One region of the Vreelandella arctica genome, then DNA from elsewhere that is predicted to be linked to it. Evidence: predicted binding sites of a transcription regulator. Region 1 holds the regulator's gene; the other holds the start of a gene.
What was found. The regulator FliA, encoded in region 1, starts transcription of late flagellar genes. The targets are predictions, from matches to a motif close to CTAAAGTTNNNNNNNNNNCNGCCGATA.
Positions count from the first base shown of each region.

Region 2: a site for FliA is predicted at 2,186-2,212, ahead of V8L70_RS08435 (DUF4019 domain-containing protein). Genes of this name have one in related genera too.

Region 1 is NZ_JBANSN010000020.1:48,549-59,120, reverse strand. It holds gene V8L70_RS16215 (adenosylcobalamin-dependent ribonucleoside-diphosphate reductase) at 1-1,878, opposite strand, end outside; gene V8L70_RS16210 (hypothetical protein) at 2,080-2,622, shown strand; gene V8L70_RS16205 (sensor domain-containing diguanylate cyclase) at 2,634-4,640, opposite strand; gene V8L70_RS16200 (OmpA/MotB family protein) at 4,669-5,340, opposite strand; gene V8L70_RS16195 (motility protein A) at 5,346-6,167, opposite strand; gene V8L70_RS16190 (RNA polymerase sigma factor FliA) at 6,209-6,910, opposite strand; gene V8L70_RS16185 (flagellar protein FlhE) at 6,937-7,365, opposite strand; gene V8L70_RS16180 (hypothetical protein) at 7,391-7,966, opposite strand; gene flhF (flagellar biosynthesis GTPase FlhF) at 7,963-10,191, opposite strand; gene flhA (flagellar biosynthesis protein FlhA) at 10,248-10,572, opposite strand, start outside.
Region 2 is NZ_JBANSN010000007.1:74,389-84,960, forward strand. It holds gene V8L70_RS08415 (N-acetyltransferase) at 1-79, shown strand, start outside; gene V8L70_RS08420 (Replicative DNA helicase) at 248-670, shown strand; gene V8L70_RS08425 (YehS family protein) at 765-1,250, shown strand; gene V8L70_RS22895 (hypothetical protein) at 1,294-1,434, opposite strand; gene V8L70_RS22900 (class I SAM-dependent DNA methyltransferase) at 1,578-2,057, opposite strand; gene V8L70_RS08435 (DUF4019 domain-containing protein) at 2,259-2,666, shown strand; gene V8L70_RS08440 (NfeD family protein) at 2,847-4,196, shown strand; gene V8L70_RS08445 (slipin family protein) at 4,256-5,044, shown strand; gene V8L70_RS08450 (YqaA family protein) at 5,097-5,699, opposite strand; gene V8L70_RS08455 (DUF1206 domain-containing protein) at 5,714-6,532, opposite strand; gene V8L70_RS08460 (AraC family transcriptional regulator) at 6,769-7,560, shown strand; gene V8L70_RS08465 (LysE family translocator) at 7,546-8,151, opposite strand; gene V8L70_RS08470 (glutaminase) at 8,255-9,175, opposite strand; gene V8L70_RS08475 (bifunctional transcriptional activator/DNA repair enzyme AdaA) at 9,391-10,254, shown strand; gene V8L70_RS08480 (phosphodiesterase) at 10,251-10,572, opposite strand, start outside.

The DNA of each region.
Region 1 (10,572 bases):
CAAATAGAGGTTCTGGAACTGCTCAAACGGGAACTCAGTAGGCACATTAACCGTTTTCGAGATCGCTGAATCCACCCAGTGCTGGGCGGCGGCCTGAACGGCGACGTGCTGCTCGGGTGAGATCGCATCGGCGGTAACGAAATAGTCAGGCAGGTCGCTATCCACCGCATCAGCGGCAATAAAGTGACGGTAAGCGGCCAGCTCAAAGGAGACGACTTCTACCTGCTCTTTGGTCTTCTTGCCCGACTGGATAATATTGCGGAAGTAGCGGTGCGAGAAAGAGGGCTCGATACCGTTGGAGGCGTTGTTCCCCATCGACAGGCTGATCGTGCCGGTCGGCGCGATCGAGCTGTGGTGAGTAAAGCGTGCGCCATACTCGGCCAGCTGTGCGACCAGTTCGGGCTCAAGCTCGGCCACTTGGGCCATGTACTGGCTGTAACGGGCGTGCAGAATACGCCCCGGTACTTGATCGCCCACTTCATAACCATCTTTGGCCAGTTGTGGGCGCTCGCGCAGCATCTTGGGGGTAATGGTGTGCTCCTGCTCAAGCACCGGCGCCATGCCTTTCTCTTTAGAGAGTTCCAGCGCCTGCTTCCAGCCCTCAATCGCCAGGTGGCGGCTCACTTCATCGGTGAACACCAGTGACTGCTTGGAGCCATAAGGAATTTTGAGCATAGTGAGCGTCGACCCCAGGCCCAAAAAGCCCATGCCGTGGCGGCGCTTGGCTTCGATTTCACGCTGCTGCTGGGGCAGCGGCAGGCCGGCAATCTCGACCACGTTATCGAGCATGCGGGTAAAGATGGCGACGACCTTACGGTAACGCTCCCAGTCAAAGCGCGGTTCGGCGCCAAAAGGATCGATCACGAACTTGGTCAGATTGACGGAGCCCAGCAGGCAGGCGCCTTCCGGCGGCAGCGGCTGCTCGCCACAGGGGTTGGTGGCGCGGATATCCTCACAGAACCAGTTATTGTTCATGCGGTTGACTTGGTCGATCAGGATGAAACCTGGCTCGGCGTAGTCATAGGTAGAGGACATGATGGTGTCCCATAATTCGCGCGCTTTGATCACTTCCACAATACGGCAGGCGACGCGACCTTCGGCATCCACCGTGTAGCCCTCTTCCACTACCGGCCAGTCACGGTAGATCAAGTCTTCCGCTTTAACGTCCTCTTTCTCACCAGGGTGCAGTGGAAAGGCCAACGGCCAGTCGGTATTGTTTTTCACCGCTTCCATAAACTCGTCGGTGATCAGCAAGCTAAGGTTAAACTGACGCAGACGCCCCGCTTCGCGCTTGGCCTGAATAAACTCACGTACGTCCGGATGTCCTACATCAAAGGTGCCCATCTGAGCACCACGCCGACCACCGGCAGAGGCGACGGTGAAGCACATCTTGTCGTAGATATCCATAAATGCCAGCGGGCCGTTGGTGCCTGCGCCAGCACCAAACACAAACGCGCCTTTGTAGCGTAGTGTCGAGAAGTCGTAGCCGATACCCGCCCCTGATTTTAGCGTCATACCCGCATCCACGACGGAGTCGAGAATATCGCGCATGGAGTCGCGAATGGTGCGCGAGACGGTGCAGTTGATCAGGCTTACCGCTGGCTTGTAAGCCTCTGCGCCCGCATTAGAGAGAATGCGACCGGCAGGAATAGCGCCATGCTCCAGCGCCCAGCGAAATTTCGGCAACCACTCTTCTGCCTTGTCTCCTTCCACCGCTGCAAGGGCGCGTGCAACACGCTCAAACGTAGCACCGACATCTTGGTCGACGGGCTGGCTATGACGATCCTTGAGGCGGTACTTGGCATCCCAGATCTCCCGCGAAGGGGCCTGCATCGGGACATCGTTAGAGGTCTTCATAGCCTTAGCAGCGGTGCTCATGTCGCAAAACTCCTTCACAACGGGGGTGAATATAGTGCTCAAATGCGGCGATTATACGTGGCATCGGAGTGAAGTATAGACTTGACTTTCCACCATATGAGGCACTTTTTTAACTATTTTCTACCATATATAGAAAAATCAGCGCGTTACTCTTTTGCCAGCTTCGACCACTCGATAGACTAAGGATTTGGGTTAATAACAATGTTACTACCGATAGCAATAGCGGCCTCTCTGTTGGTCACAGCGACCATGTCTACCGCAGCCACGTTTAATACTGAAGGCGTAGCCACCCACGATCATTGGCAGTCGATGACACTGTCATTGGGGAGTGAACGACACTACCGGGCGATAGAAACTCACAGCTATTCTGATGCCACCCTAAGCCTGAACGCCACCGCAGGCGTTTGTGATTTACCCTGGCTGGAGATGCGCGTGACGCTTGAGCAGCAGCAAGGTGAAAGCCGTGCAGTGAACTTAGTACCCGCCAGGCTACGCATTGATGAGCAGCCCGTGATTGATACCATGGCGGAGTTTATAACCGAACGCGGCGACGACGGGTTTTATGCCCACTTTTACTTAAGCGACTTAACGGCGCTGATGGCCGACATGCGCCAGGGCGAGCAGTTATTTCTCGGTTTTGACCAGGCAGAGCGCGAGCCTTGGTATATGACCTTTAGCCTGCAAGGCGCTGACGCGGCGATTAACCGGATGCTCACCCAGTGTGAAGGTAGCGGAACCCATTAAGGTGTGAATGATTAGATCGGCATCACAGGCTCAGGCGCCATTTCAACGCGATTACGTCCGCCATGCTTAGCGCGGTACATCGCATCGTCTGCCCGGGAAATGATGGTTTTACAGCTGTCGCCCGACTGCCAAACGGCAACGCCGATACTCACCGTGATCGTTTGCTCAAGGCCCGCAATGCGTAGCTCTGCTACCAGCGAGCGCAGGCGCTCGGCTAAACCAATAGCGGCATCAACGTCTGAATGAGTGGCCAGCACAATAAACTCCTCGCCCCCCCAGCGGCCTAAGTGGTCACAGCCCCGCAACGAACTCTCCACCAGGCGCGCCAAGGCCACCAGCACATCATCACCAACGTTATGGCCGTGGGCATCGTTGATCTGTTTGAAGTTATCGACATCAAATAGCAGCAGGGCAAAGGCAGCCGCGTAGCGCTTGGCCGCCACTAGCTCTGCATTGATCGCTTCCTCGATGCGGTAACGGTTCCACACCTTGGTTAAGGGATCGAAATGCGCTAGCTGCTCAAGCCGCTGTTTTGCCTCGGCAAGGGCTTCCCGCTCTCGCTCCAAATGCATGTTCAGTGAGCTAATTTCATAGGCTGAAATCGCCAACGTCAGGTCTTCACCTAAATCGACCGCCGCTAGGCGCTCTACCCGCTGCCATGCTTCGCTTTTGCCCACCACCTCTTCATGCCAAGCAACCGACGGGGTCACTATCGACGCTGGCTGAGGGCTAGTCGAAGGCTGCATCGCCCAATACAATGTTTCTACCTGCTCAGGGCGAAAGAAAATTAACCATGCGCGCTGGGTAGAGTTCATCGGTAGCGGGACGGCCAAGGCGCCGCACTGGTCGGGCATGGCTAACGAGCAGGTTAACGGCTCTTTGGCCAGCTCACGTGTGCACCAAGGTCCGCTATGTACGTGGGCTCTTTCGAGGCGTAACACAAACTGACTTATAGCTTCCGGGGCAGGCGTCACGCCCGCTTGATAAGCGCCCCCATTCACCCAGAGCACGATGCCATGGGCGCGAAACAGCTTCATCCAGGTAGCCGCCTGCTCATGGAGTAGCTGCTGGGGGCTCTGCGGCTCACTGGGCGCTCGTGCACTCAATATCAAGCTATCCTGTACGCGCTGTAAGTAGCGCGCTTCTTGACGCGCCCGCAGTAACAGCATGCGCTGCGTGGCCATTTGCACTAAGGTGCGTACGGCATCGCGTACCGATGGCTCAACTGAATGCGGGCTTGCCGAGTGGCAAAACACCAAGCCCCACAGGCCAGTATCTCCTTGCATGGCTAAACTCAGCGAACCACGCACCCCCATGCGCTTTAGGTAGCGCTGCCTTTCTGGAGCCGGGGCACGTAAAAAACTGCCGCTTAAGCGTGTGGCGGAACAAGCGGGCATCAGCGTTTCAGGCGGAGCATTAACGTCTTCAATCAACCGCACAGGGTGATTTTCATAGCTCAGTCGCAACGTGCTAGGAAAGTCACTAGCGGGAAAGCGCTGGCCCAGTAGCGGAGGCAAATGCTCTCCCTGCGCTTCGGCAACCATTAAGCCATGCCAATCACTATCGAAATGGCACACGCTGACACGATCATAGCCGGTGAGCTGTTGTATAGCATGTACCAAGGAGTCGAGTAGCTCCTCTTGATGAGTCGCTTCAGCCAAGTGCATCAACCGTTCGTTCACCGTCCCCAGTAGACGCCGCTTGCCGAGGGGATTGAGAGGCTCAATTTCAACAATAACTTGCTCATCCTCTCGGTAAGCATGCAGTTGAAAACGTACGCTACTGTGCTTAGGGCGAATAAACGCCAATGGCCCAGGCAAGCGTTGCTGCCCCTGAAGCTCACGGCGTACCCGCTGGCTAAGGCGTTTGCCCAACACGCAGGCAAGACTTAACTCCCCGTTTTCAGGGCACTCAATGCCGGTTAAGCGGGTTAAATTTGTGCTGGTAGCTTGGATACGCCGACAATCGGCATCTAAAACCAGCAGGGCACCAAACGACTGTAATAGCGGGCGGTACATGGACACAGGCGTGGCCTCAAGAATCTATTCACCCTTCGACCTGCTGCCTCAACAACAGCTCTACGCGCCGGTTGGCCGCTCGGCCATCCGCGGTTGCGTTCGTTTCCATGGGTTGGGTGTCAGCATAGCCGACGGCCCGCATATGAGAAATATTGAACCCTTGGCGCTCTAAATGACGCACGACGGCAATAGCCCGCGCGGATGAAAGCTCCCAATTAGAGGGAAAGCGCGCTGTCGAAATGGGTACGCTATCGGTATGACCTTCCACCGAAATCTGCCCGTCAAAACTGGCTAATACATCGATAAGGCTTTCAACCACGCCGCGCCCTTGAGGCGTCAACACTGCTTGGCCACTGGAAAATAATAGGCTGTTATCAATACGCAGTGTGACCCCTTCACGCCCTTGCGACACGCTCACTCCAGGAATATTGAGCCCGGAAAACTGCGGCTGCAGCCCTTGGTGGCGGGGCTGTATACCTGTGGCAAGTGACGCTAGCGGCAGCGATGATACAGCGCTAGCCGAGCGCATAAAAGCCGTATCCGCCGCTTCACCACCCCCCGGTGGCGTCAGTGAAAGCAAGAGGACAAATAGCGTGATGAGCAGCGTCAGCACATCAAGATAGCTGGTTAGCCATCCCTCTTCGCCCTCCCCAGGCGAGACCGGTATTTCCAGGGCGTGACGGGTATCACGGTCTAACATGATAACTATCCCTTCGCCGCCGAACTAACCGAGGAGTCTGGTCTTGGTTTGACGCTGTTATCACGAATTTCATCGTGGTAATTGGCCACAAACGAGTTAAGGGTCTCTTCAATGAACGAGGGCAGACGGCGCTTAGTGATCAGTGAGATGCCTTCCAAAACCATGTTCATGGTAATCAAGCGCTCTTCGGTCCGGCGCTCTAGCTTCACTGCAATCGGCTTAAACACCAAATTGGCGAGTAAAATGCCGTAGAAGGTGGTCAGCAGTGCCACCGCCATGCGTGGGCCAATGACCTGCAGGTCGCCAGCATCCATGACTTCCAGCATGTTCACCAGCCCCACCAGGGTGCCGATCATGCCAAATGCAGGCGCATAGGTAGCCATGGTGCGAAATATTTGTGCTTCAGCCTGTTCACGCGCTTTCAGGCGGGCAATGCGCCAGCGCAGCATGTCAAAAATTTCGTCCTCTTTGGTGTTGGCGATCACCAGTTGAATGCCGGTGCGTAAAAACGGATTGCGGGTATGCTCTAGCTCGCGCTCAACCGCCCGCACATCGCCTTTAAACCACAGTCGTGACATATCGACCAGTTCCCGGATATCGTCACGCATATAGGTGTTTTCGCGCCGGAATACTAGGCCCACCAACCGCACCACACGGAGCACTTCTCTCAGCGGATAGCTGATAAAGGTAGCCGCCAACGTACCAGTCACCACAATGGCCAGGCCCGGCAAATTGATAAAGCTTGAAGGGGACTCTGCGGTCAAAAACAGTACACTGACCAGCAGCAATATGCTGGCAAATATACCTATCAGCGTCGAAGGATTCATCCACGGCTCCTTGCCGGTCACAAGTGAGTAAAAAAGAGGTGTTATGCCGAGTCGTGTAAACGCGCACGTAAACGGCTGACGGCCTGACTGTGTAGTTGAGAAACGCGTGATTCCGTTACGCCCAACACAGCCCCTACTTCCTTGAGGTTGAGTTCTTCCTGGTAATACAGTGCCATGAGCAGTTTTTCACGCTCTGGCAGTGCGTCAATCGCATCAATCAGCGTTTGCCGCTGCTGGCCATCAAGCAACTGCTCGAACGGTGAGTTGCTCAGTTCATTACTGACCGGCTCGCCGCCATCGGCCACCAGCTCTTCAAACGGCAGCAATTGGCCACTGTTGGTGTCATTGAGGAGCTGCTGGTATTCACTCAACGGCATTTCAAGATGGTGGGCGATTTCGTTCTCTTCCGGTGCTCGCCCCAGCTGTTGTTCTAACTGGCGAACGGCATTGTCTACTGCGCGCGCTGAACGACGCACACTGCGGGGCAGCCAATCGCGGGTGCGCAATTCATCCATCATCGCACCGCGAATTCGTTGGCTGGCAAAGGTCGCAAAGGTCGCACCTTGGGTAGCATCAAAGCGACCGAGCGCTTCCAGCAGCCCTACCATCCCTGCTTGAATAAGGTCATCGAGCTCAATGCTGGCTGGTAAGCGGACCTGAAGCGTCAAGGCCTGACGTCGTACCAGTGGCATATATTGCGTCAACAGCTCACTCTGTTTGATCCTACCTTGTGCTGTGTACATCCTTTCGCCTCGCGGCTATACAGCCTTCACTGATAGTTCACAATCATTTGCAGCCCCTGCACTCGAACCGGCCGTTGGCCTGGGCGTAAGGCGAAACGAAAATGCAATGGCACACCTGCCGTCCGTCCTGCCAATGCGGTAGTGGACCCGCGCATGCCGGTTAACGCAACGCACTGCTCAGGATGGCACAACCAAGCGTTTAACAGCGCACCGGGAGGATGGCTGAACTGCCACTGAATACGCTCAAGCTGCTTTGTCCGAAGATTCGCCGCAGCGGGCGGAGAAACGTTTTGGCTAGCGCTTGCCCGATCACTCATCGCCACCATCAGCCCAGGAACCTGGGTGCTCCAACTGCCGGTAGCGGCCTGGGCACTCGCCGTTAATCCTGCCAGTAACCACCCTGTTAGCAGTAGCGCCACCAGCGGCAGCGCCCTTCTTAATTGCAAGCTTAGCATGCTTAGTCACCTTGGCGGAGTATGCTCATCGTGCAAGTACCAGTAGTTCCATATTTAAGTAGTATTCGGCGGCACCACGCAAGTTGTCGAGCAATCCCTGGCGCGGCAAATGCGGTTCATGAAGCGCTAGCAAACGACGCGGCCCACCGTGTTCCTGTAGCTGGCGCAAGGTGCTGTACATGGCAGCAAAGGCATCGGCATCGCTATTGATCCATAGTGCCCAACGGCTGTACTGAGCGCGTAACTGAGCAAGGTCAGCAGTATCTGCCGCCACGATATGCACATCCCAGTCTTCAGGGTCACCGGCCCAGCTTCGACCTAACGTGGACCACTGCCCCAGACGTGCTTTGACTTTGTTTACCTGAGAGGCACCGCTACCGGGCAGCCCAACCACTATAAGCGGAATTTTGGGTCTGGGTGGCGCTATCGCCTCAGGCGCTTCTGCTTCTACTGCTGCAGCCGTAGGCGTTAATAACGATGGGCTCTGTTCTGGTTCTGGCACATGCTCGGCCGCCGCGACATCAACCGCCCCTTCCGCCTGCTGCTGGCGCTGCAGATTCGCCCACTTACGCAGCCCTGAAGCTTGATCTTGATCGCTCACGTCACACCCTCTCGGCTGACACTGCCCATTTGGCGAATCGCATCGCGGGCCATAAACGCGTAAACCAGCGCATCAAGCATGCCAGTATCGCGACGCCGACGGCTCGTGCCTAATAAATTGAGCAGGTCGCCGCGCAGCGTTTGCGCCTCTTCATCATCGGCAACATCAAGATGCCCGGCAACGGATGCCAAGCCGCTGGCCATGAGTAGGCGCACTTCGGCATTAACATCGCCGCTGTCGGCCTCTTTTAACTGCTGCCAAGCGCGGCGTGTTAATGCCGCTAAGCCATCGCTTTGAAGTTGTGTTAACAGTAGCGAGAGCACCTCGGCTCCCAGCCGAGCAGGGGTAAGCCAGTAGCGGCGCGCTACCACTTTGGCGCTTTCCGGATCACGCACTTCACCGTACCAAGCAAGCAGGGCATAACCCGTCGCATCCTCTACTTCGGCGTAGGCGGTCCACAGCTGCACGGATTGACCACGAAAACGAACGCCCACTTGGTGCGTCAGCACGCTGTCATTAAACAGCTGACGAATGGACTGGCGCTCGTGGTGAAAGCGTACCCGATGACTAGGGGATACTTGGCTGACCCAGGTCAAATGCTCGGCTTCCAACCACGCCAACGCATCAGGCTCGGGTAAGCGCGGCAATAAATGCACCGCGACGCCGCTTGATTCCGTCAGCGCGGCTAAGCGCGGCTGCCACCCAGCAGCATGGCGATGCTGTAACCAGGGTAGCGCCAGCCAAGCGCCCTCTGTGTCCAGGCCAATATCGGGCATTGCCCAGTCGCAGCCGCGCTCATTCCGCCGAGCTGACCACGCCATACCCAACGTCGTATTCACGGCGGGATAGTGGGCGAGCAATGCGTCCAAACGCTCTTCCTGCAGTCGGCTTGGGAGTGACGCTAAATCCCAGATCGCTTCTAATTCCGTAAATCCCGTCACGCGTTGGCGCAGCCGCGCCAGTAGCGACGACAAGCGGCGCCCTTGCCCGAGTACATCCCGCGACCAGCGCGGCATCCCCATGGGGGCGTCAGCGCTTTGTACCTGTTCGCGCTGCGGCGTTGCCGTACTTAGCGCTTGATCCACGAGTGCTTCAGGGGAAGCAATGGCCATATCTTCAGGCACCTGCTGACCATTTGAACCAAACAGCACACGCATCCCGTGGCGCATCACAATGTCGAGCACCGGCGCGAGGCGCCCCGCTTCATCCTGTTTAGTAATAATACAATCGTCTAACTCTGCCCCCGCCGCACGGGCAGCCTGACGATAACGCAGCACGACCTCTTCGAGGGTTTCCGGCTGGCTGGCGGCATTGAGCAGTAGCACCAGGCGCACTCGCGAGCGTCCCCCTTGCAGGTGGGCAATCTGCTCAATCACCCGCTGGTCACGCTGGCTCATGCCTACGGTGTCGATAATCACCCACTGCTTGCCCTGCAAGCGGCCCAGTAAATCGTCGATGGGTTGCTCGGCATCCAGCGCGTACATGGGCGTGTCCAGCAAACGCGCATAGATGCGTAGCTGCTCGTGGGCACCAATACGAAAGCTATCGGTAGTCACCAAGGCAACGGGGCGGGTACCGTGGCGCATCACAAAACGCGCGGCCAATTTAGCCGTGGTGGTGGTTTTGCCTACCCCCGTGGGGCCCACCAACGCAACGATACCGGTTTGGTCGAAAAAGCTGGCTTCATCGCTCAACACACAAAGGCGTTCGATCAGCTGCTGTCGCAGCCACTGCAGGGGCGCTTCGCTGTCGGCATTTAACGCGGCAAGCGGTTCGGGAAGCCCTGTCAGTAGCTCATCGGCAAGCTCGCTGCTAAAACCAACGTTCCATAGCAGTTGGCGCAGGCGGGCGGCCGTTCCCGTTGCTAGCGGCGGCTGGTAGGCAGCCGCTTTTGCGGGTGCGCTGCTTGCCAGCAGCTCACGCATATCCTGCATCTCACGCAATAACCGCTCGCTCATTGCCTGCATGGAGTCTTGCATTGGCGGCGCTGGCGATGGTTCTGGAGACGATAGCCCTGGGGACGATGCCCCTGAAGACGACGGCTCTGGAGGAAGTGACTCTGGCGAAGGCTCAAAATGGTCAATAGCTTCATCCGCCATGGCCAGAATCTCAACGCCCCCTTCGGTGCGCCGATTAGCCACAATCAGGGCATCTTCACCGAGCGCTTCGCGCACTTGGCGCATCACATCACGACTGTTGGCTCCCACGAAACGTCTAACGCTCATGACTTACCCTTTGCCTATGCTGAAAATGGTCAACGCTAGCCTATCACGGCAGGTGGCTACGAACGCCCGCCGACTAGGGTGGTGACCCTTAATGTACGGTCATCGGGAATCTCGGCTTGCGACAACACCGACATATGCCGTAGGCGACGGCGTAAAAAGCGCGAAAGCACTGCCCGCAACGAATGCTGCACGACCAGCACCGGCGGCTCGCCTGAGCTTTCGTGACGCTCTAGCGCCTGCTGCGCCTGGGTCATCAGTGTCTCGGCCAGGCCAGGTTCCATGGCACCGTTGCCATTCATCGCCTGTACCAGCACTTGTTCCAACTGAGCATCCAGCCCCATCACATTGAGCGTCTCTTGGCCGGCAAACCACTGCTGAACA
Region 2 (10,572 bases), on a different contig from region 1:
ACATGGCTTTATTTCATTAGGTGAGCAGATTGATGAGCAAACGGGGCAACCTGAGTTCATCATGGAGCATTACTGTTAATAGCGGTCAACGGTATGGACTTGCTACAAAAACCAAAAAATGAGCGCCCGTAGCGCTATCCTCAAAGGGTATAATGTCACCGGCCACGGTGAGTTGGCGGTTCCACAACGTTGTTTTGAGCAGGTTTTTAGCTTGTTACTGTTTTTAATAGAGAAAAGGTAGTCGTTCATGATTAACACCAAAATATACAAAGCGGTTTACGAACTCGCTGAAAAGCTCATGAAGGCTGCTGATAAAGAGGATAGAGAGGCGTTTGACGCGCTTTATGCGCAGTTGGAAGCGATCTGCACCGAGAACGAAAACACCGATAAGGATCACCCTGAGCAGTGGGAAACGTTGGCTGATTTCACGGAAGAACTGGATGAGGCGCTTGCAGTCTATGAAAAAGCCTTTGAAAAGGCCGTTGCAGTTAACTCGAAAGACCACATGTCATCCATCGCGTTCTCCATGGCGAAGCTGCAGGTTGAGCTTGGTCAAACTGATGCGGCGATCAACAATCTTAAAAAGGCCCAAGTCACTGCCAACAAGATTGAAGATGGCGAGCTTAAAGACGAAATTGATGAGCTGCTTGGAAAGCTGACATCAGGTTAGTTGTTAAGCTGCTGATGTTAGTGGTATTGATGATAGACGTAGATGCACATAACGCCTGATTGTGCTGGGTTTGCCTAAGACTAGGGACACTATTTTGACCAATAACGATATTTTCCGCCGCATACGTTACACCTTTGATTTAAAAGACAGCACCATCGTGGATATCTTCGCCTTGGCAGAGGTCAGCGTGGCTCAAGAGCAGGTGACTGCCTGGCTGAAAAAGGATGAAGACGACGCCTTTGTGACTATGAAAAATAGAGAGCTGGCGGCGTTTCTGAACGGCTTTATCAGCTTCAAGCGTGGCAAGCGCGAAGGCCCGCAGCCCGCGCCAGAGACGCAGTTGAACAACAACATGGTGTTTCAGAAACTGCGCATTGCACTAAATCTGAAGGCTGACGATATTCTGGCTATTTTTGAGCTGGCAGGCTTCCGTATAAGCAATCATGAATTAAGCGCTTTTTTCCGCAAGCCCAGCCATAAGAATTATCGCGAGTGCAAAGATCAGGTGCTGCGAAACTTTTTACTCGGCATTCAGCGCCAACTTCGCCCGGGCGCAAGCGATTCCACTTCAGAAGACTAAACCGAAAAGGGCCATAGCTTGGCGGCGCCATCCCGTTAGTCGTTTAACGCTTCACGCACACAAAAAGCGCATTGCCCGAGACGTTATCCCACGGGGTAATCGTCTCGTAGTTATGCTCAAACACGTGCACCTCGAAGTAAGGCGTCAGCAGGGCGATGAGCTCATTAAAACTCACTGCCACCATAGGGTGCTCGTCATTCCAAACCTGCTTCTCTTCTGCGTTGGTTTTCTCGATGCTTAGCCTAAGCGACTGCTTTTCACCCTGCCCACTGTAGTGCCAGCCTGAGCGGAACGTGAATAAATCGTCTGCTTGTTTGGCGCTGTGTTTTACCGATAAGCCGTTATCGATTTTGTCTTTATCGACTGCGTTAAAACAGAAAATTCCGCCTTAAAACAGAAAATTCCGCCAGACTTGAGCGCGCGATGCGCGCTTGAAATACATCCATCTAGCTTCTCGATCCCGTCGCTGTAATGAATCGAGTATAAAAAACAGGTGATTAAATCCAGCGGCTCGCTGACGTCAAAGCTACTCATATCCTGCAACGAAAAGTGGGCTTCTGGGCAGCGTGAGGCGGCGATATCCAGCATCGGCTGATTGATATCCAGCCCGCCACTGGTGTAACCAAAATCAATAAAATGGCGCACGTGGGGGCCGGTGCCGCAGGCTAAATCCAGATGGGCGGTGCCGTCGTTACCGAAAAGCTGATGCAGCCGTCGAATGGCGTTGCTTTGCGCTTGGTAGTCGATATCTACGCACATCAAATCGTAGTAGCCGGAAAGGTCGGTATAGAGTGCGTTGACGGACATGGTCGCCTAAAGGTGAGGGCTGGATAGGTTGGGTGGCGCATAGTAAACGAGCAGGTGGGGTTTGAGAAGCGCGGACCAAGACAGGTGAATCCCTTTCTATCATTAGTTTCCGCTAGGCGGGATTAACGCTAAAGAAATTTCCCCAGCTTCCGATAATGACTTAAGACGCACGATTAACCCTGGCTGCCACAAGAGTTTGCTATGTCCAAAACAGTGACTTTTATCATTGCTACCTTGCTTCTCTTGCTCACCACGAACGCGCATTCGCACACCGATGCGGCTGAAGCGGCAGCACTGGCGTGGCTTGAAGCCATCGACAGCGGTGAGTATGAACAAGCGTGGGAGGCATCCTCAACGCTGCTGCAGGTGCCGCTCTCTTCCAATATGCTGGCCCGTACCATCAATGCAGCCCGACGTGATTTTGGGGCAGTTGAGTCCAGGCGGCGAATACGTGTTATCCGCGAAACGTCTATGCCCGGCGCGCCTGTTGGTGATTATGCGGTGTTTACGTTCCAAACCCGTTTTGAAAATAAGCCTCAGATTACCGAAACTATCACGCCTCACCTAGAAGGAGGCGATTGGAAGGTAAGCGGCTATTACGTCAACTAACCAACTCCCAGCCAACCTCCTCGAACGTCCTTCCAGCCATCGCTGTTGCTTAGCATAACCTTCTGCGGTTAGGCGTTATTACGCTTAACCGCCCGCTATCACGTTGTTCATGACGAAGCTCACCGTGGGTGCTACGTTGAGTAGATACCCTTGAGCGTATTGGTAGCTGCTGGAGCGGATATGCACTCCCTTTCTCACAAATCGCACTGGCTGTGGCTATTGGTGGCGGGATTACTGATGGCGGCGCTGTCACTCACGTGGCAGGCCAGGGCACAAACTTCGCCCAGCGCTTTAATCCTCAATATTGAAGGCGCTATCGGCCCTGCGACCAAGGATTATTTTGAGCGTGGTCTTCGTAAAGCCCGAGAGCAGGGCAGCGAAATGGTGATTGTTGAGCTGGATACCCCTGGCGGGTTAGTTGATACCACCCGCGATATGATTCGGGAAATGCTCAATTCAGACCTGCCGGTAGTGATGTACGTCTCCCCCAGTGGTGCGCGCGCAGCCAGCGCAGGCACCTATCTGCTTTACGGCAGCCACGTAGCGGCCATGGCGCCTTCTACCCATTTGGGCTCTGCGACACCGGTGCAAATGGGCGGCGGCGGGCTGACTGGTGGTGATGAGGCGGGCGAGGGGTCTGAAGGCGAGCAAGATGGCAGCGCGATGGAGCGCAAGGTGATTGAAGACGCGGTGAGTTTTATCCGCAGCCTGGCGGAGCGCCACGGCCGCAATGCCGACTGGGCGGAAGAGGCAGTGCGAGATGCAGTAAACCTCACCGAGAGTGAGGCCCTGGAGCAAAATGTCATTGATGTGGTGGCGCGGGATATGAATGACCTGCTCGCTCAGCTTGACGGTAGGACAGTGGTGATGGAGCGCGGCGAGGAGTCATTGGCGACGGCGGAACTTGCCATTGAACGTTACTCCCCGGACTGGCGTACTCAACTGCTCTCGCTGATCACCAATCCCAACGTTGCCTATTTCCTGATGATCATCGGCTTTTACGGGCTGATTTTTGAGCTTTCTAGCCCCGGCAGCCTCTTTCCCGGCACCATTGGGGTTATCTCCCTGCTGCTGGCGCTGTTCGCTTTTCAGGTTCTGCCCATTAACTATGCGGGCCTGGCACTGATGGTGGTGGGAATGGCGCTGATGGTAGGCGAGGCGTTCATGCCTAGTTTCGGGGTGATGGGGGCGGGCGGCATTATCGCCTTTGTGTTGGGGTCGGTGATGCTGATGGATGCCGAACACTTGGCCATTTCGTTACCGCTGATTGGCGGTGTAGCCCTGATTTTTGGCGGCTTGATGCTATGGACGTTAACGCGCTTTGCAACGCTGCGGCGGCGTCCGGTGCACAGCGGTGCGGAGCAACTGATTGGTGCAACGGCAGTGGCGCTGGAGGATTTTGAAACCAACGGCCATGTGCGTCTGCATGGCGAACGCTGGAACGCGGTGAGCGATGCGTCCGTTAAACAGGGTGATGAGCTTGAAGTAGTGCGCCTTGAGGGCTTGACGGTACATGTGACGCCCCGGTGATTCTCGCTATTGTGACGTGCTTTCCCCCATAACTAACCATCTGCAAAACGAGGTGCCCAATGATTATTTCGTATTTAGTCCCTGTGGTGCTGGTGGTGATGTTGATCGCTGCCTCCATTCGTATATTGCCGGAATACAAGCGCGGCGTGGTGTTCTTTCTGGGCCGTTACCAGAAAGTGAAGGGGCCAGGGTTGGTCATTGTGATTCCTGCCATTCAGAAGATGGAGGTGGTGGATTTACGTGTGATCACCATGGACGTACCTGAGCAGGATGTCATTTCCCGGGATAACGTCACCGTTAAGGTCAACGCGGTGCTTTACTTCCGCGTTGTCGACCCTGAAAAGGCGATCATTCAAGTTGAGAATTTCACCCAGGCGACCAGCCAGTTGGCGCAGACCACGCTGCGTTCCGTGCTGGGTAAACATGACCTGGATGAGATGCTTTCCGAGCGGGATAAACTCAACGACGATATCCAGGAAATCATTGATACCCAAACCGAAGCCTGGGGCATCAAAGTGGCCAATGTTGAAATCAAGCATGTGGATCTGGATGAGAGCATGATCCGCGCCATTGCCCGCCAAGCCGAAGCGGAGCGCGAGCGTCGCGCCAAGGTGATACACGCCGAAGGGGAGCTTCAGGCGTCCAAAAAGCTGGTGGAAGCCGCCAACGTGATGCAGGAGAATTCCGCCGCGCTACAGCTTCGCTACCTGCAAACCATGAGTGACATGAGCAACAAAAACGCCTCGACGATTGTGTTTCCACTACCCATGGACATCATGGAGGCCTTCAAAGATATGAAAGCCAAGCATACGGCAGCAACGTCTGGTAAGACGCAGGATGATATGTAAGCCAATGCCAAACGCGCATTGCTAAGGTGGGGCTGGATATTTCAACCGCCGGTTAAGCAATCAGCCCCGCCAAAGCCTGCATTCCCAGCGCCACCACCAGCACCACTACACCCGCCACCAAGCTGGTTACTAGGGCTTGTTGTTTCCATAACATCAGTACTCGGCTGCCAAAGCGGTGGACGAGCCAGGCGAGGCCGAAGTAACGCAGGCCGCGGGCAATTAACGCCGCTAGCGCGAAGAGAAGAACCGGGTAGCCGGAAAGGCCTGCGGTAATCATCGCGACCTGAAAAGGAATGGGCAGAATGCCAATGGCTAAAATCGCGGCAAAACCATACTGATCGAAGAAGGTTTGGAACGACTGATAGCTCTGTTCCATGCCCATAAACTCAATAAACCAAGTACCTATCGACTGAAAAAGCAGCATGCCAACGCCATAGCCGACCAGCGATGCAATTAAGCAACCTGCGGTAGTGACCGTCGCTAAAAGCCAGATACGTTGTTTATTGGCTGCCATCAGCGGGATCAGCACCAGCTCAAGCGGAATGGGCAGAATAATCGTTTCCAAAAAGGAGAGGGTGCCGAGTAACCACAGCATGTTCTTCGAGCCATTAATACGCTCAAACCACTGCTTGGTTCGCTTTGTTGTGTTGGCCATTAGGGAGTCAGTCGCTACATCTCTGGATTAATGCGGCGATAGATAGCCGCTAATAGGCTGTATAGGCCAAACGCGAAGAGTCCTATAGCGACAACGGCCAGTAACCATTGACCGTATGCTTGGCTGCGCAGTGTACTAAATACTTCAGCCGTACCGCCTGCCTGGTCGGGATTAAACTGATAAGCGGCAATCAGAAAGAAACTACCCACGATAACAAATACAATCCCGCGAATGACTAAGCCAAAACGGCAGATAGGATAGGCCCATTGTTGAGTTTGTGGTGGCATAGCGAAGTGCTTGTCGAACTTGGCCTTGTAGCCTTTAAGCGCATGGGCGATCCCTACCCCAATCATGACCAAGCCAACGGCCCCTACCAGCCAGCGGCCAAAAGGCTGCTGCATCAACCAGCCTGCCACGCCCTGCGAGCCTCCGCCTGAACCCCCGGAAGAGCCCGTAAACTGGAAGATGAGTGTGGCGGCAAAAAAGGCCAATAACGTATGGGTAATCGCACTCGCTAATAAGCCCGCACGAATAGCTAAGCCTTTAGCGCCGTTGCCGTGATGGTCCGCGTCTTTGACCGCTTGAATGGTGCGCCACATGGCGTAGCCGACCAAACCCACGGCGATGACACCTAACAGTACTTTTCCAAAAGGGGCGATGAGGACTCTTTCCAATGCACCGCGGCTGCCTTCTGTTTGGCCACCTTGCCCAAAGGCTGCCAGCGCGGCAAGACCACCTACTAACACATAAACGATGCCGCGGGAGGCGTAGCCCATGCGGGCGAAAAGAGTAATCGCATCACGGTGATCGGGGTTTTTCATACTATTAGCCATGGTGTCCTCCTGACTTGATATGGCGTTGCGAATTCCTATGCAAACTAGTTCATCTCAAGCTTTTTGGCGGCCCATACTGTGCGTGTGCTGTGCTATTGTCCAGTGTAGTTTCTTCAAAAAAGACGAGTCGCTATTTTTATTAATGCGAGCAAACCATGAGTGCACCTTTGTCAATTAACAAGTCGTCAGCTACCACATCTAATACATCGACACCTGTCTTTTGGCGCGATATACGGATGCCATATGTGGAACTGCGCAAGATCAGCGACGCGCGACAAGTTTGCTATGCACCTCATAGCCATACGCATTGGTCGCTGGGGGCGGTTACCTCTGGTCAAAGCACCTTTTGCTATCGCGATGCGACACATCAGATTAGTGCGGGAGATATCGTTATGATGAATCCCCATTGGGTGCATGCCTGCAATCCCCTCGAGAACCAGCCCTGGGCGTACATGATGCTCTACGTCGATACCGAGTGGCTGAGTGAATTGCGTTACCAACTGGGCCTGTTGAATACGCCGTACTGGCAAGATATCGCTACCGCCGTCATTACTCAGCCAGCGCTTTATGCCGGGTACTGCGATATGGTCGCTTGTTTGCTGAATGAACAACGCGACATTGGCGATAAGCAAACGACGTTAGTCGAGTACTTGTCTGCCATGCTGCAAGTGCTGGCTCAGGAATCCTCCGCCGCATTGCCTCAAGCGCCCAGTAGGCTAGAGAATGTCGCGGCTTATTTACGTGCCAATTATGCTTCCGATATATCGCTTGAGCGGCTATGTCAGCAGTCGGGCTATAGCGCTGGGCACCTAATTCGCGCCTTCAAACAGCACTTCGGACTAACGCCTCATGCCTACCTGATTAATCAGCGCATCCAGATGGGACAGAAAGCGCTTAAGCACGGGCAGCCCATTGTTGAGGCGGCTTTGAACGCTGGATTTAATGACCAGCCCCACTTTCAAAGAACCTTTAAGCGGCTGGTAGCAGCGACACCAAACCAGTACCGCTACCCATTACTCAATCAGTAAGGCAATAGCGCTAGCCGCCAGGCAGATAGCGAGTGCGCGGTTAACCGTTAGTAAGATGATAGGACGATGAACATAGCGTTTCAGAAAAGCGCCTGCATATACCCAACTGGCTAGCGATATCCAGCAAATAGGCAAATAGAGACCGGCAAACAGCCATAGCTGATAGGGGGCATCAGCACTGGTGTAGGCACCAATGCCAGCGGCAGATGCCAGCCACGCCTTGGGGTTGAGCCACTGCATCATGGCGCCTGTCATAAACCCTGGGGCTTTGACGCCGGCTCGCTCCTGCAAGCGCCCATCGTGCTGTAAAAGTTGATAGCTGAGATAGAGTAAAAACAGAATGCCTGCCCAGCGTAAAAACGTTTCCAGCAGTGGCACCACACTCAGCAGGGAGTAAAGGCCAGCGCCGATGGCTAAAAACAGTGCGACAAAACCCAGCGTGGCGCCGGTTACAAAAACAAGCCCTTTAGCGATAGGGTAATGCGTACCGCTACTCAAACAAACGATGTTGACCGGCCCCGGCGAAATAGACGCAGCAAGAGCAAATGCAGTCATGGGCAGAAGTGTAGGCAGCAGTAGTGTAGCGCTCATTGTCATTCTCCTTGTTAGTGCAAGGAGTTTGTAATGGTTCTTGTTGGCGGTATTGAACAAAATTGAGGTGACTGATTAAACCATTGCCTTTAACTCTTTGCTTTTAATGCCCAAACACCGACCAGCCTGTGCGCTGTACAAACATTTCAAGCGCCTGGGTGCCTAGCAAGCTGTTGCCGTAGGCGTCTAACCCCGGTGACCAAACGGCAATGGCGCCGTGGCCTGGGGCGATGGCCAGTATGCCGCCGCCCACGCCACTTTTGCCGGGCAGGCCCACCCGAAAAGCGAATTCCCCTGAGGCGTCGTAGTGCCCACACATCATCATCAGTGAATTGATACGCCGTGCCCGCTGAGGGGCGACGACCCGAATATCGCTGGGTTTATTGACGCCATCCGAAGCCAGGAACAGGCCGGCATGAGCGAGCTGCTCACAGCTCATCGCAATAGCACACTGATGAAAGTAGGTGCCTAGCACCTTATCGACATCGTGGCGAAGATGACCAAACGCTTTCATAAAGTGCGCCAATGAAGCATTGCGGTCGCGGTGCGCCATCTCTGATGCAGCTACCGCATGGTCAAAGCAAATGCTGTCGTCATCGGCGATATAACGCACAAAGCTTAGAATCTCACCCAGCGTCTCTTTGGGTTCATGGCCCATCATGATCGCATCGACTACCGCAATGGCACCGGCGTTAATAAACGGGTTACGCGGTTTGCCGCTTTCGTGTTCAAGCTGCACGATAGAGTTGAAGGGGTCGCCCGAGGGTTCACGGCCCACTTTTGTCCAGAGTGAGTCGCCCATCTGGCCTAGCGCAATCGTCAGCGTAAAAACTTTGGAAATGCTTTGGATTGAGAAGGGGGTGGTCGCGCAGCCCGCCGAATATACCTGGCCATCGACGGTGGCGAGCGAAATGGCAAATTGTTGTGGGTCTACATGACCAAGTTCGGGAATATAGTCTGCGACCTTGCCACGTTCCTCTGCTTTCGCCATGGCTGCGGCAATGTCATCAATTAAGTCTTGCATGGGCTTAGTGTGCACTGTCAATGGAGGCGGGGCCTCACCCTAGCGGAAAACAGGAGAATTGTCTTTTTTGCATCACCGAAACAATAACGCTAAAACAGTGGGTGTTTGCCCACAACGCATTGAGCAAGATACGGGTCGGCAACGGGGCCTTGAGCGCTTAGGCTGCCATGATAAGCCCATAAGTAGCCTGAAACGAAACGGCTAGAGAGATAAACATGAACGATTATGCGCGTATCGAAAAAGCCATGACCTACATGGTTGCCAATGCTACTGAGCAGCCTGATTTGGAAACAGTGGCCGCTCACGTTCATATTAGCGCCTTCCATTTCCAGCGGCTGTTTTGTCGTTACGTGGGGATTAGCCCTAAACGGTTTTTACAGGCGCTAACGCTGGAGCGGGGTAAGCAATTGATGCACTCCTCTACTTCGTTGCTGGATATTGCTCATACTCTGGGGCTTAGCGGCGGCTCACGGCTTTATGATCACTTTGTTCAGCTAGAGGCCGTTACGCCTGGGGAGTATAAGCGCCAGGGTGAGGGCGTTGAGATTACTTATGGGGTTCATGAAACGCCTCTTGGCAGCATGTTTGTGGCAATGACGCCCCGTGGTATTTGTCGCATGGGCTTTATTGATACCACCAGTGAAGAAGAACTGCTAACAAAGCTAGCCATGGAGTGGCCGCGCAGCACCTTCCACCCTAACCGAGTTGCCACGCGCTATGCGGTGGAGGCGATTTTTGCCAAGTCAGAAGAGGCGCCGGCTGCTTTGTCATTGCACGTGACGGGCACCAATTTTCAAGTTGCCGTGTGGCGGGCACTACTCACTATTCCCGAAGGCCAGCTGGCCAGTTACTCGCATATCGCTAGGGCATTAGGCACGCCAAAATCATCCCGTGCAGTAGGTAATGCCGTGGGCGCTAACCCGATCGCGCTGTGGATTCCCTGCCACCGGGTGATTCAGCAAAGCGGTGCGCTTGGCGGCTACCGGTGGGGTGTTGAGAAAAAGCGGATGGTGCAAGCCTGGGAGCTGGCGCTGGCTCACACCGACAACACAGCGCTCGCCCCCAGTTTAACGACCTAATCAATCAGCCCATTAGCATCAAAAAACGGGAAAGGACCAGGGTAGCGCTCGATAAACCCTTGGTGTGTCACCATGCCGTTAGTGGCCGACCATTGGTGTAGCAGGTAACCGGGTGGCTCTAGCTGAAAGCTGGAGGGGCCGTCTGGGCTGAGATCCAAACTCACCTGGTGGGAAACCCCAGGGCAGCTAATCGCCAAAGTGTTAGCAAAGCGCGCTTGGATCGAACGGTGCAGATGCCCGCAGAGCACGCGCTCGACCTGGGCATGTTTGCCAATGACGTCGGCTAGCGCGTCTGGTCGCTTCAGCGGCTGGCGATCC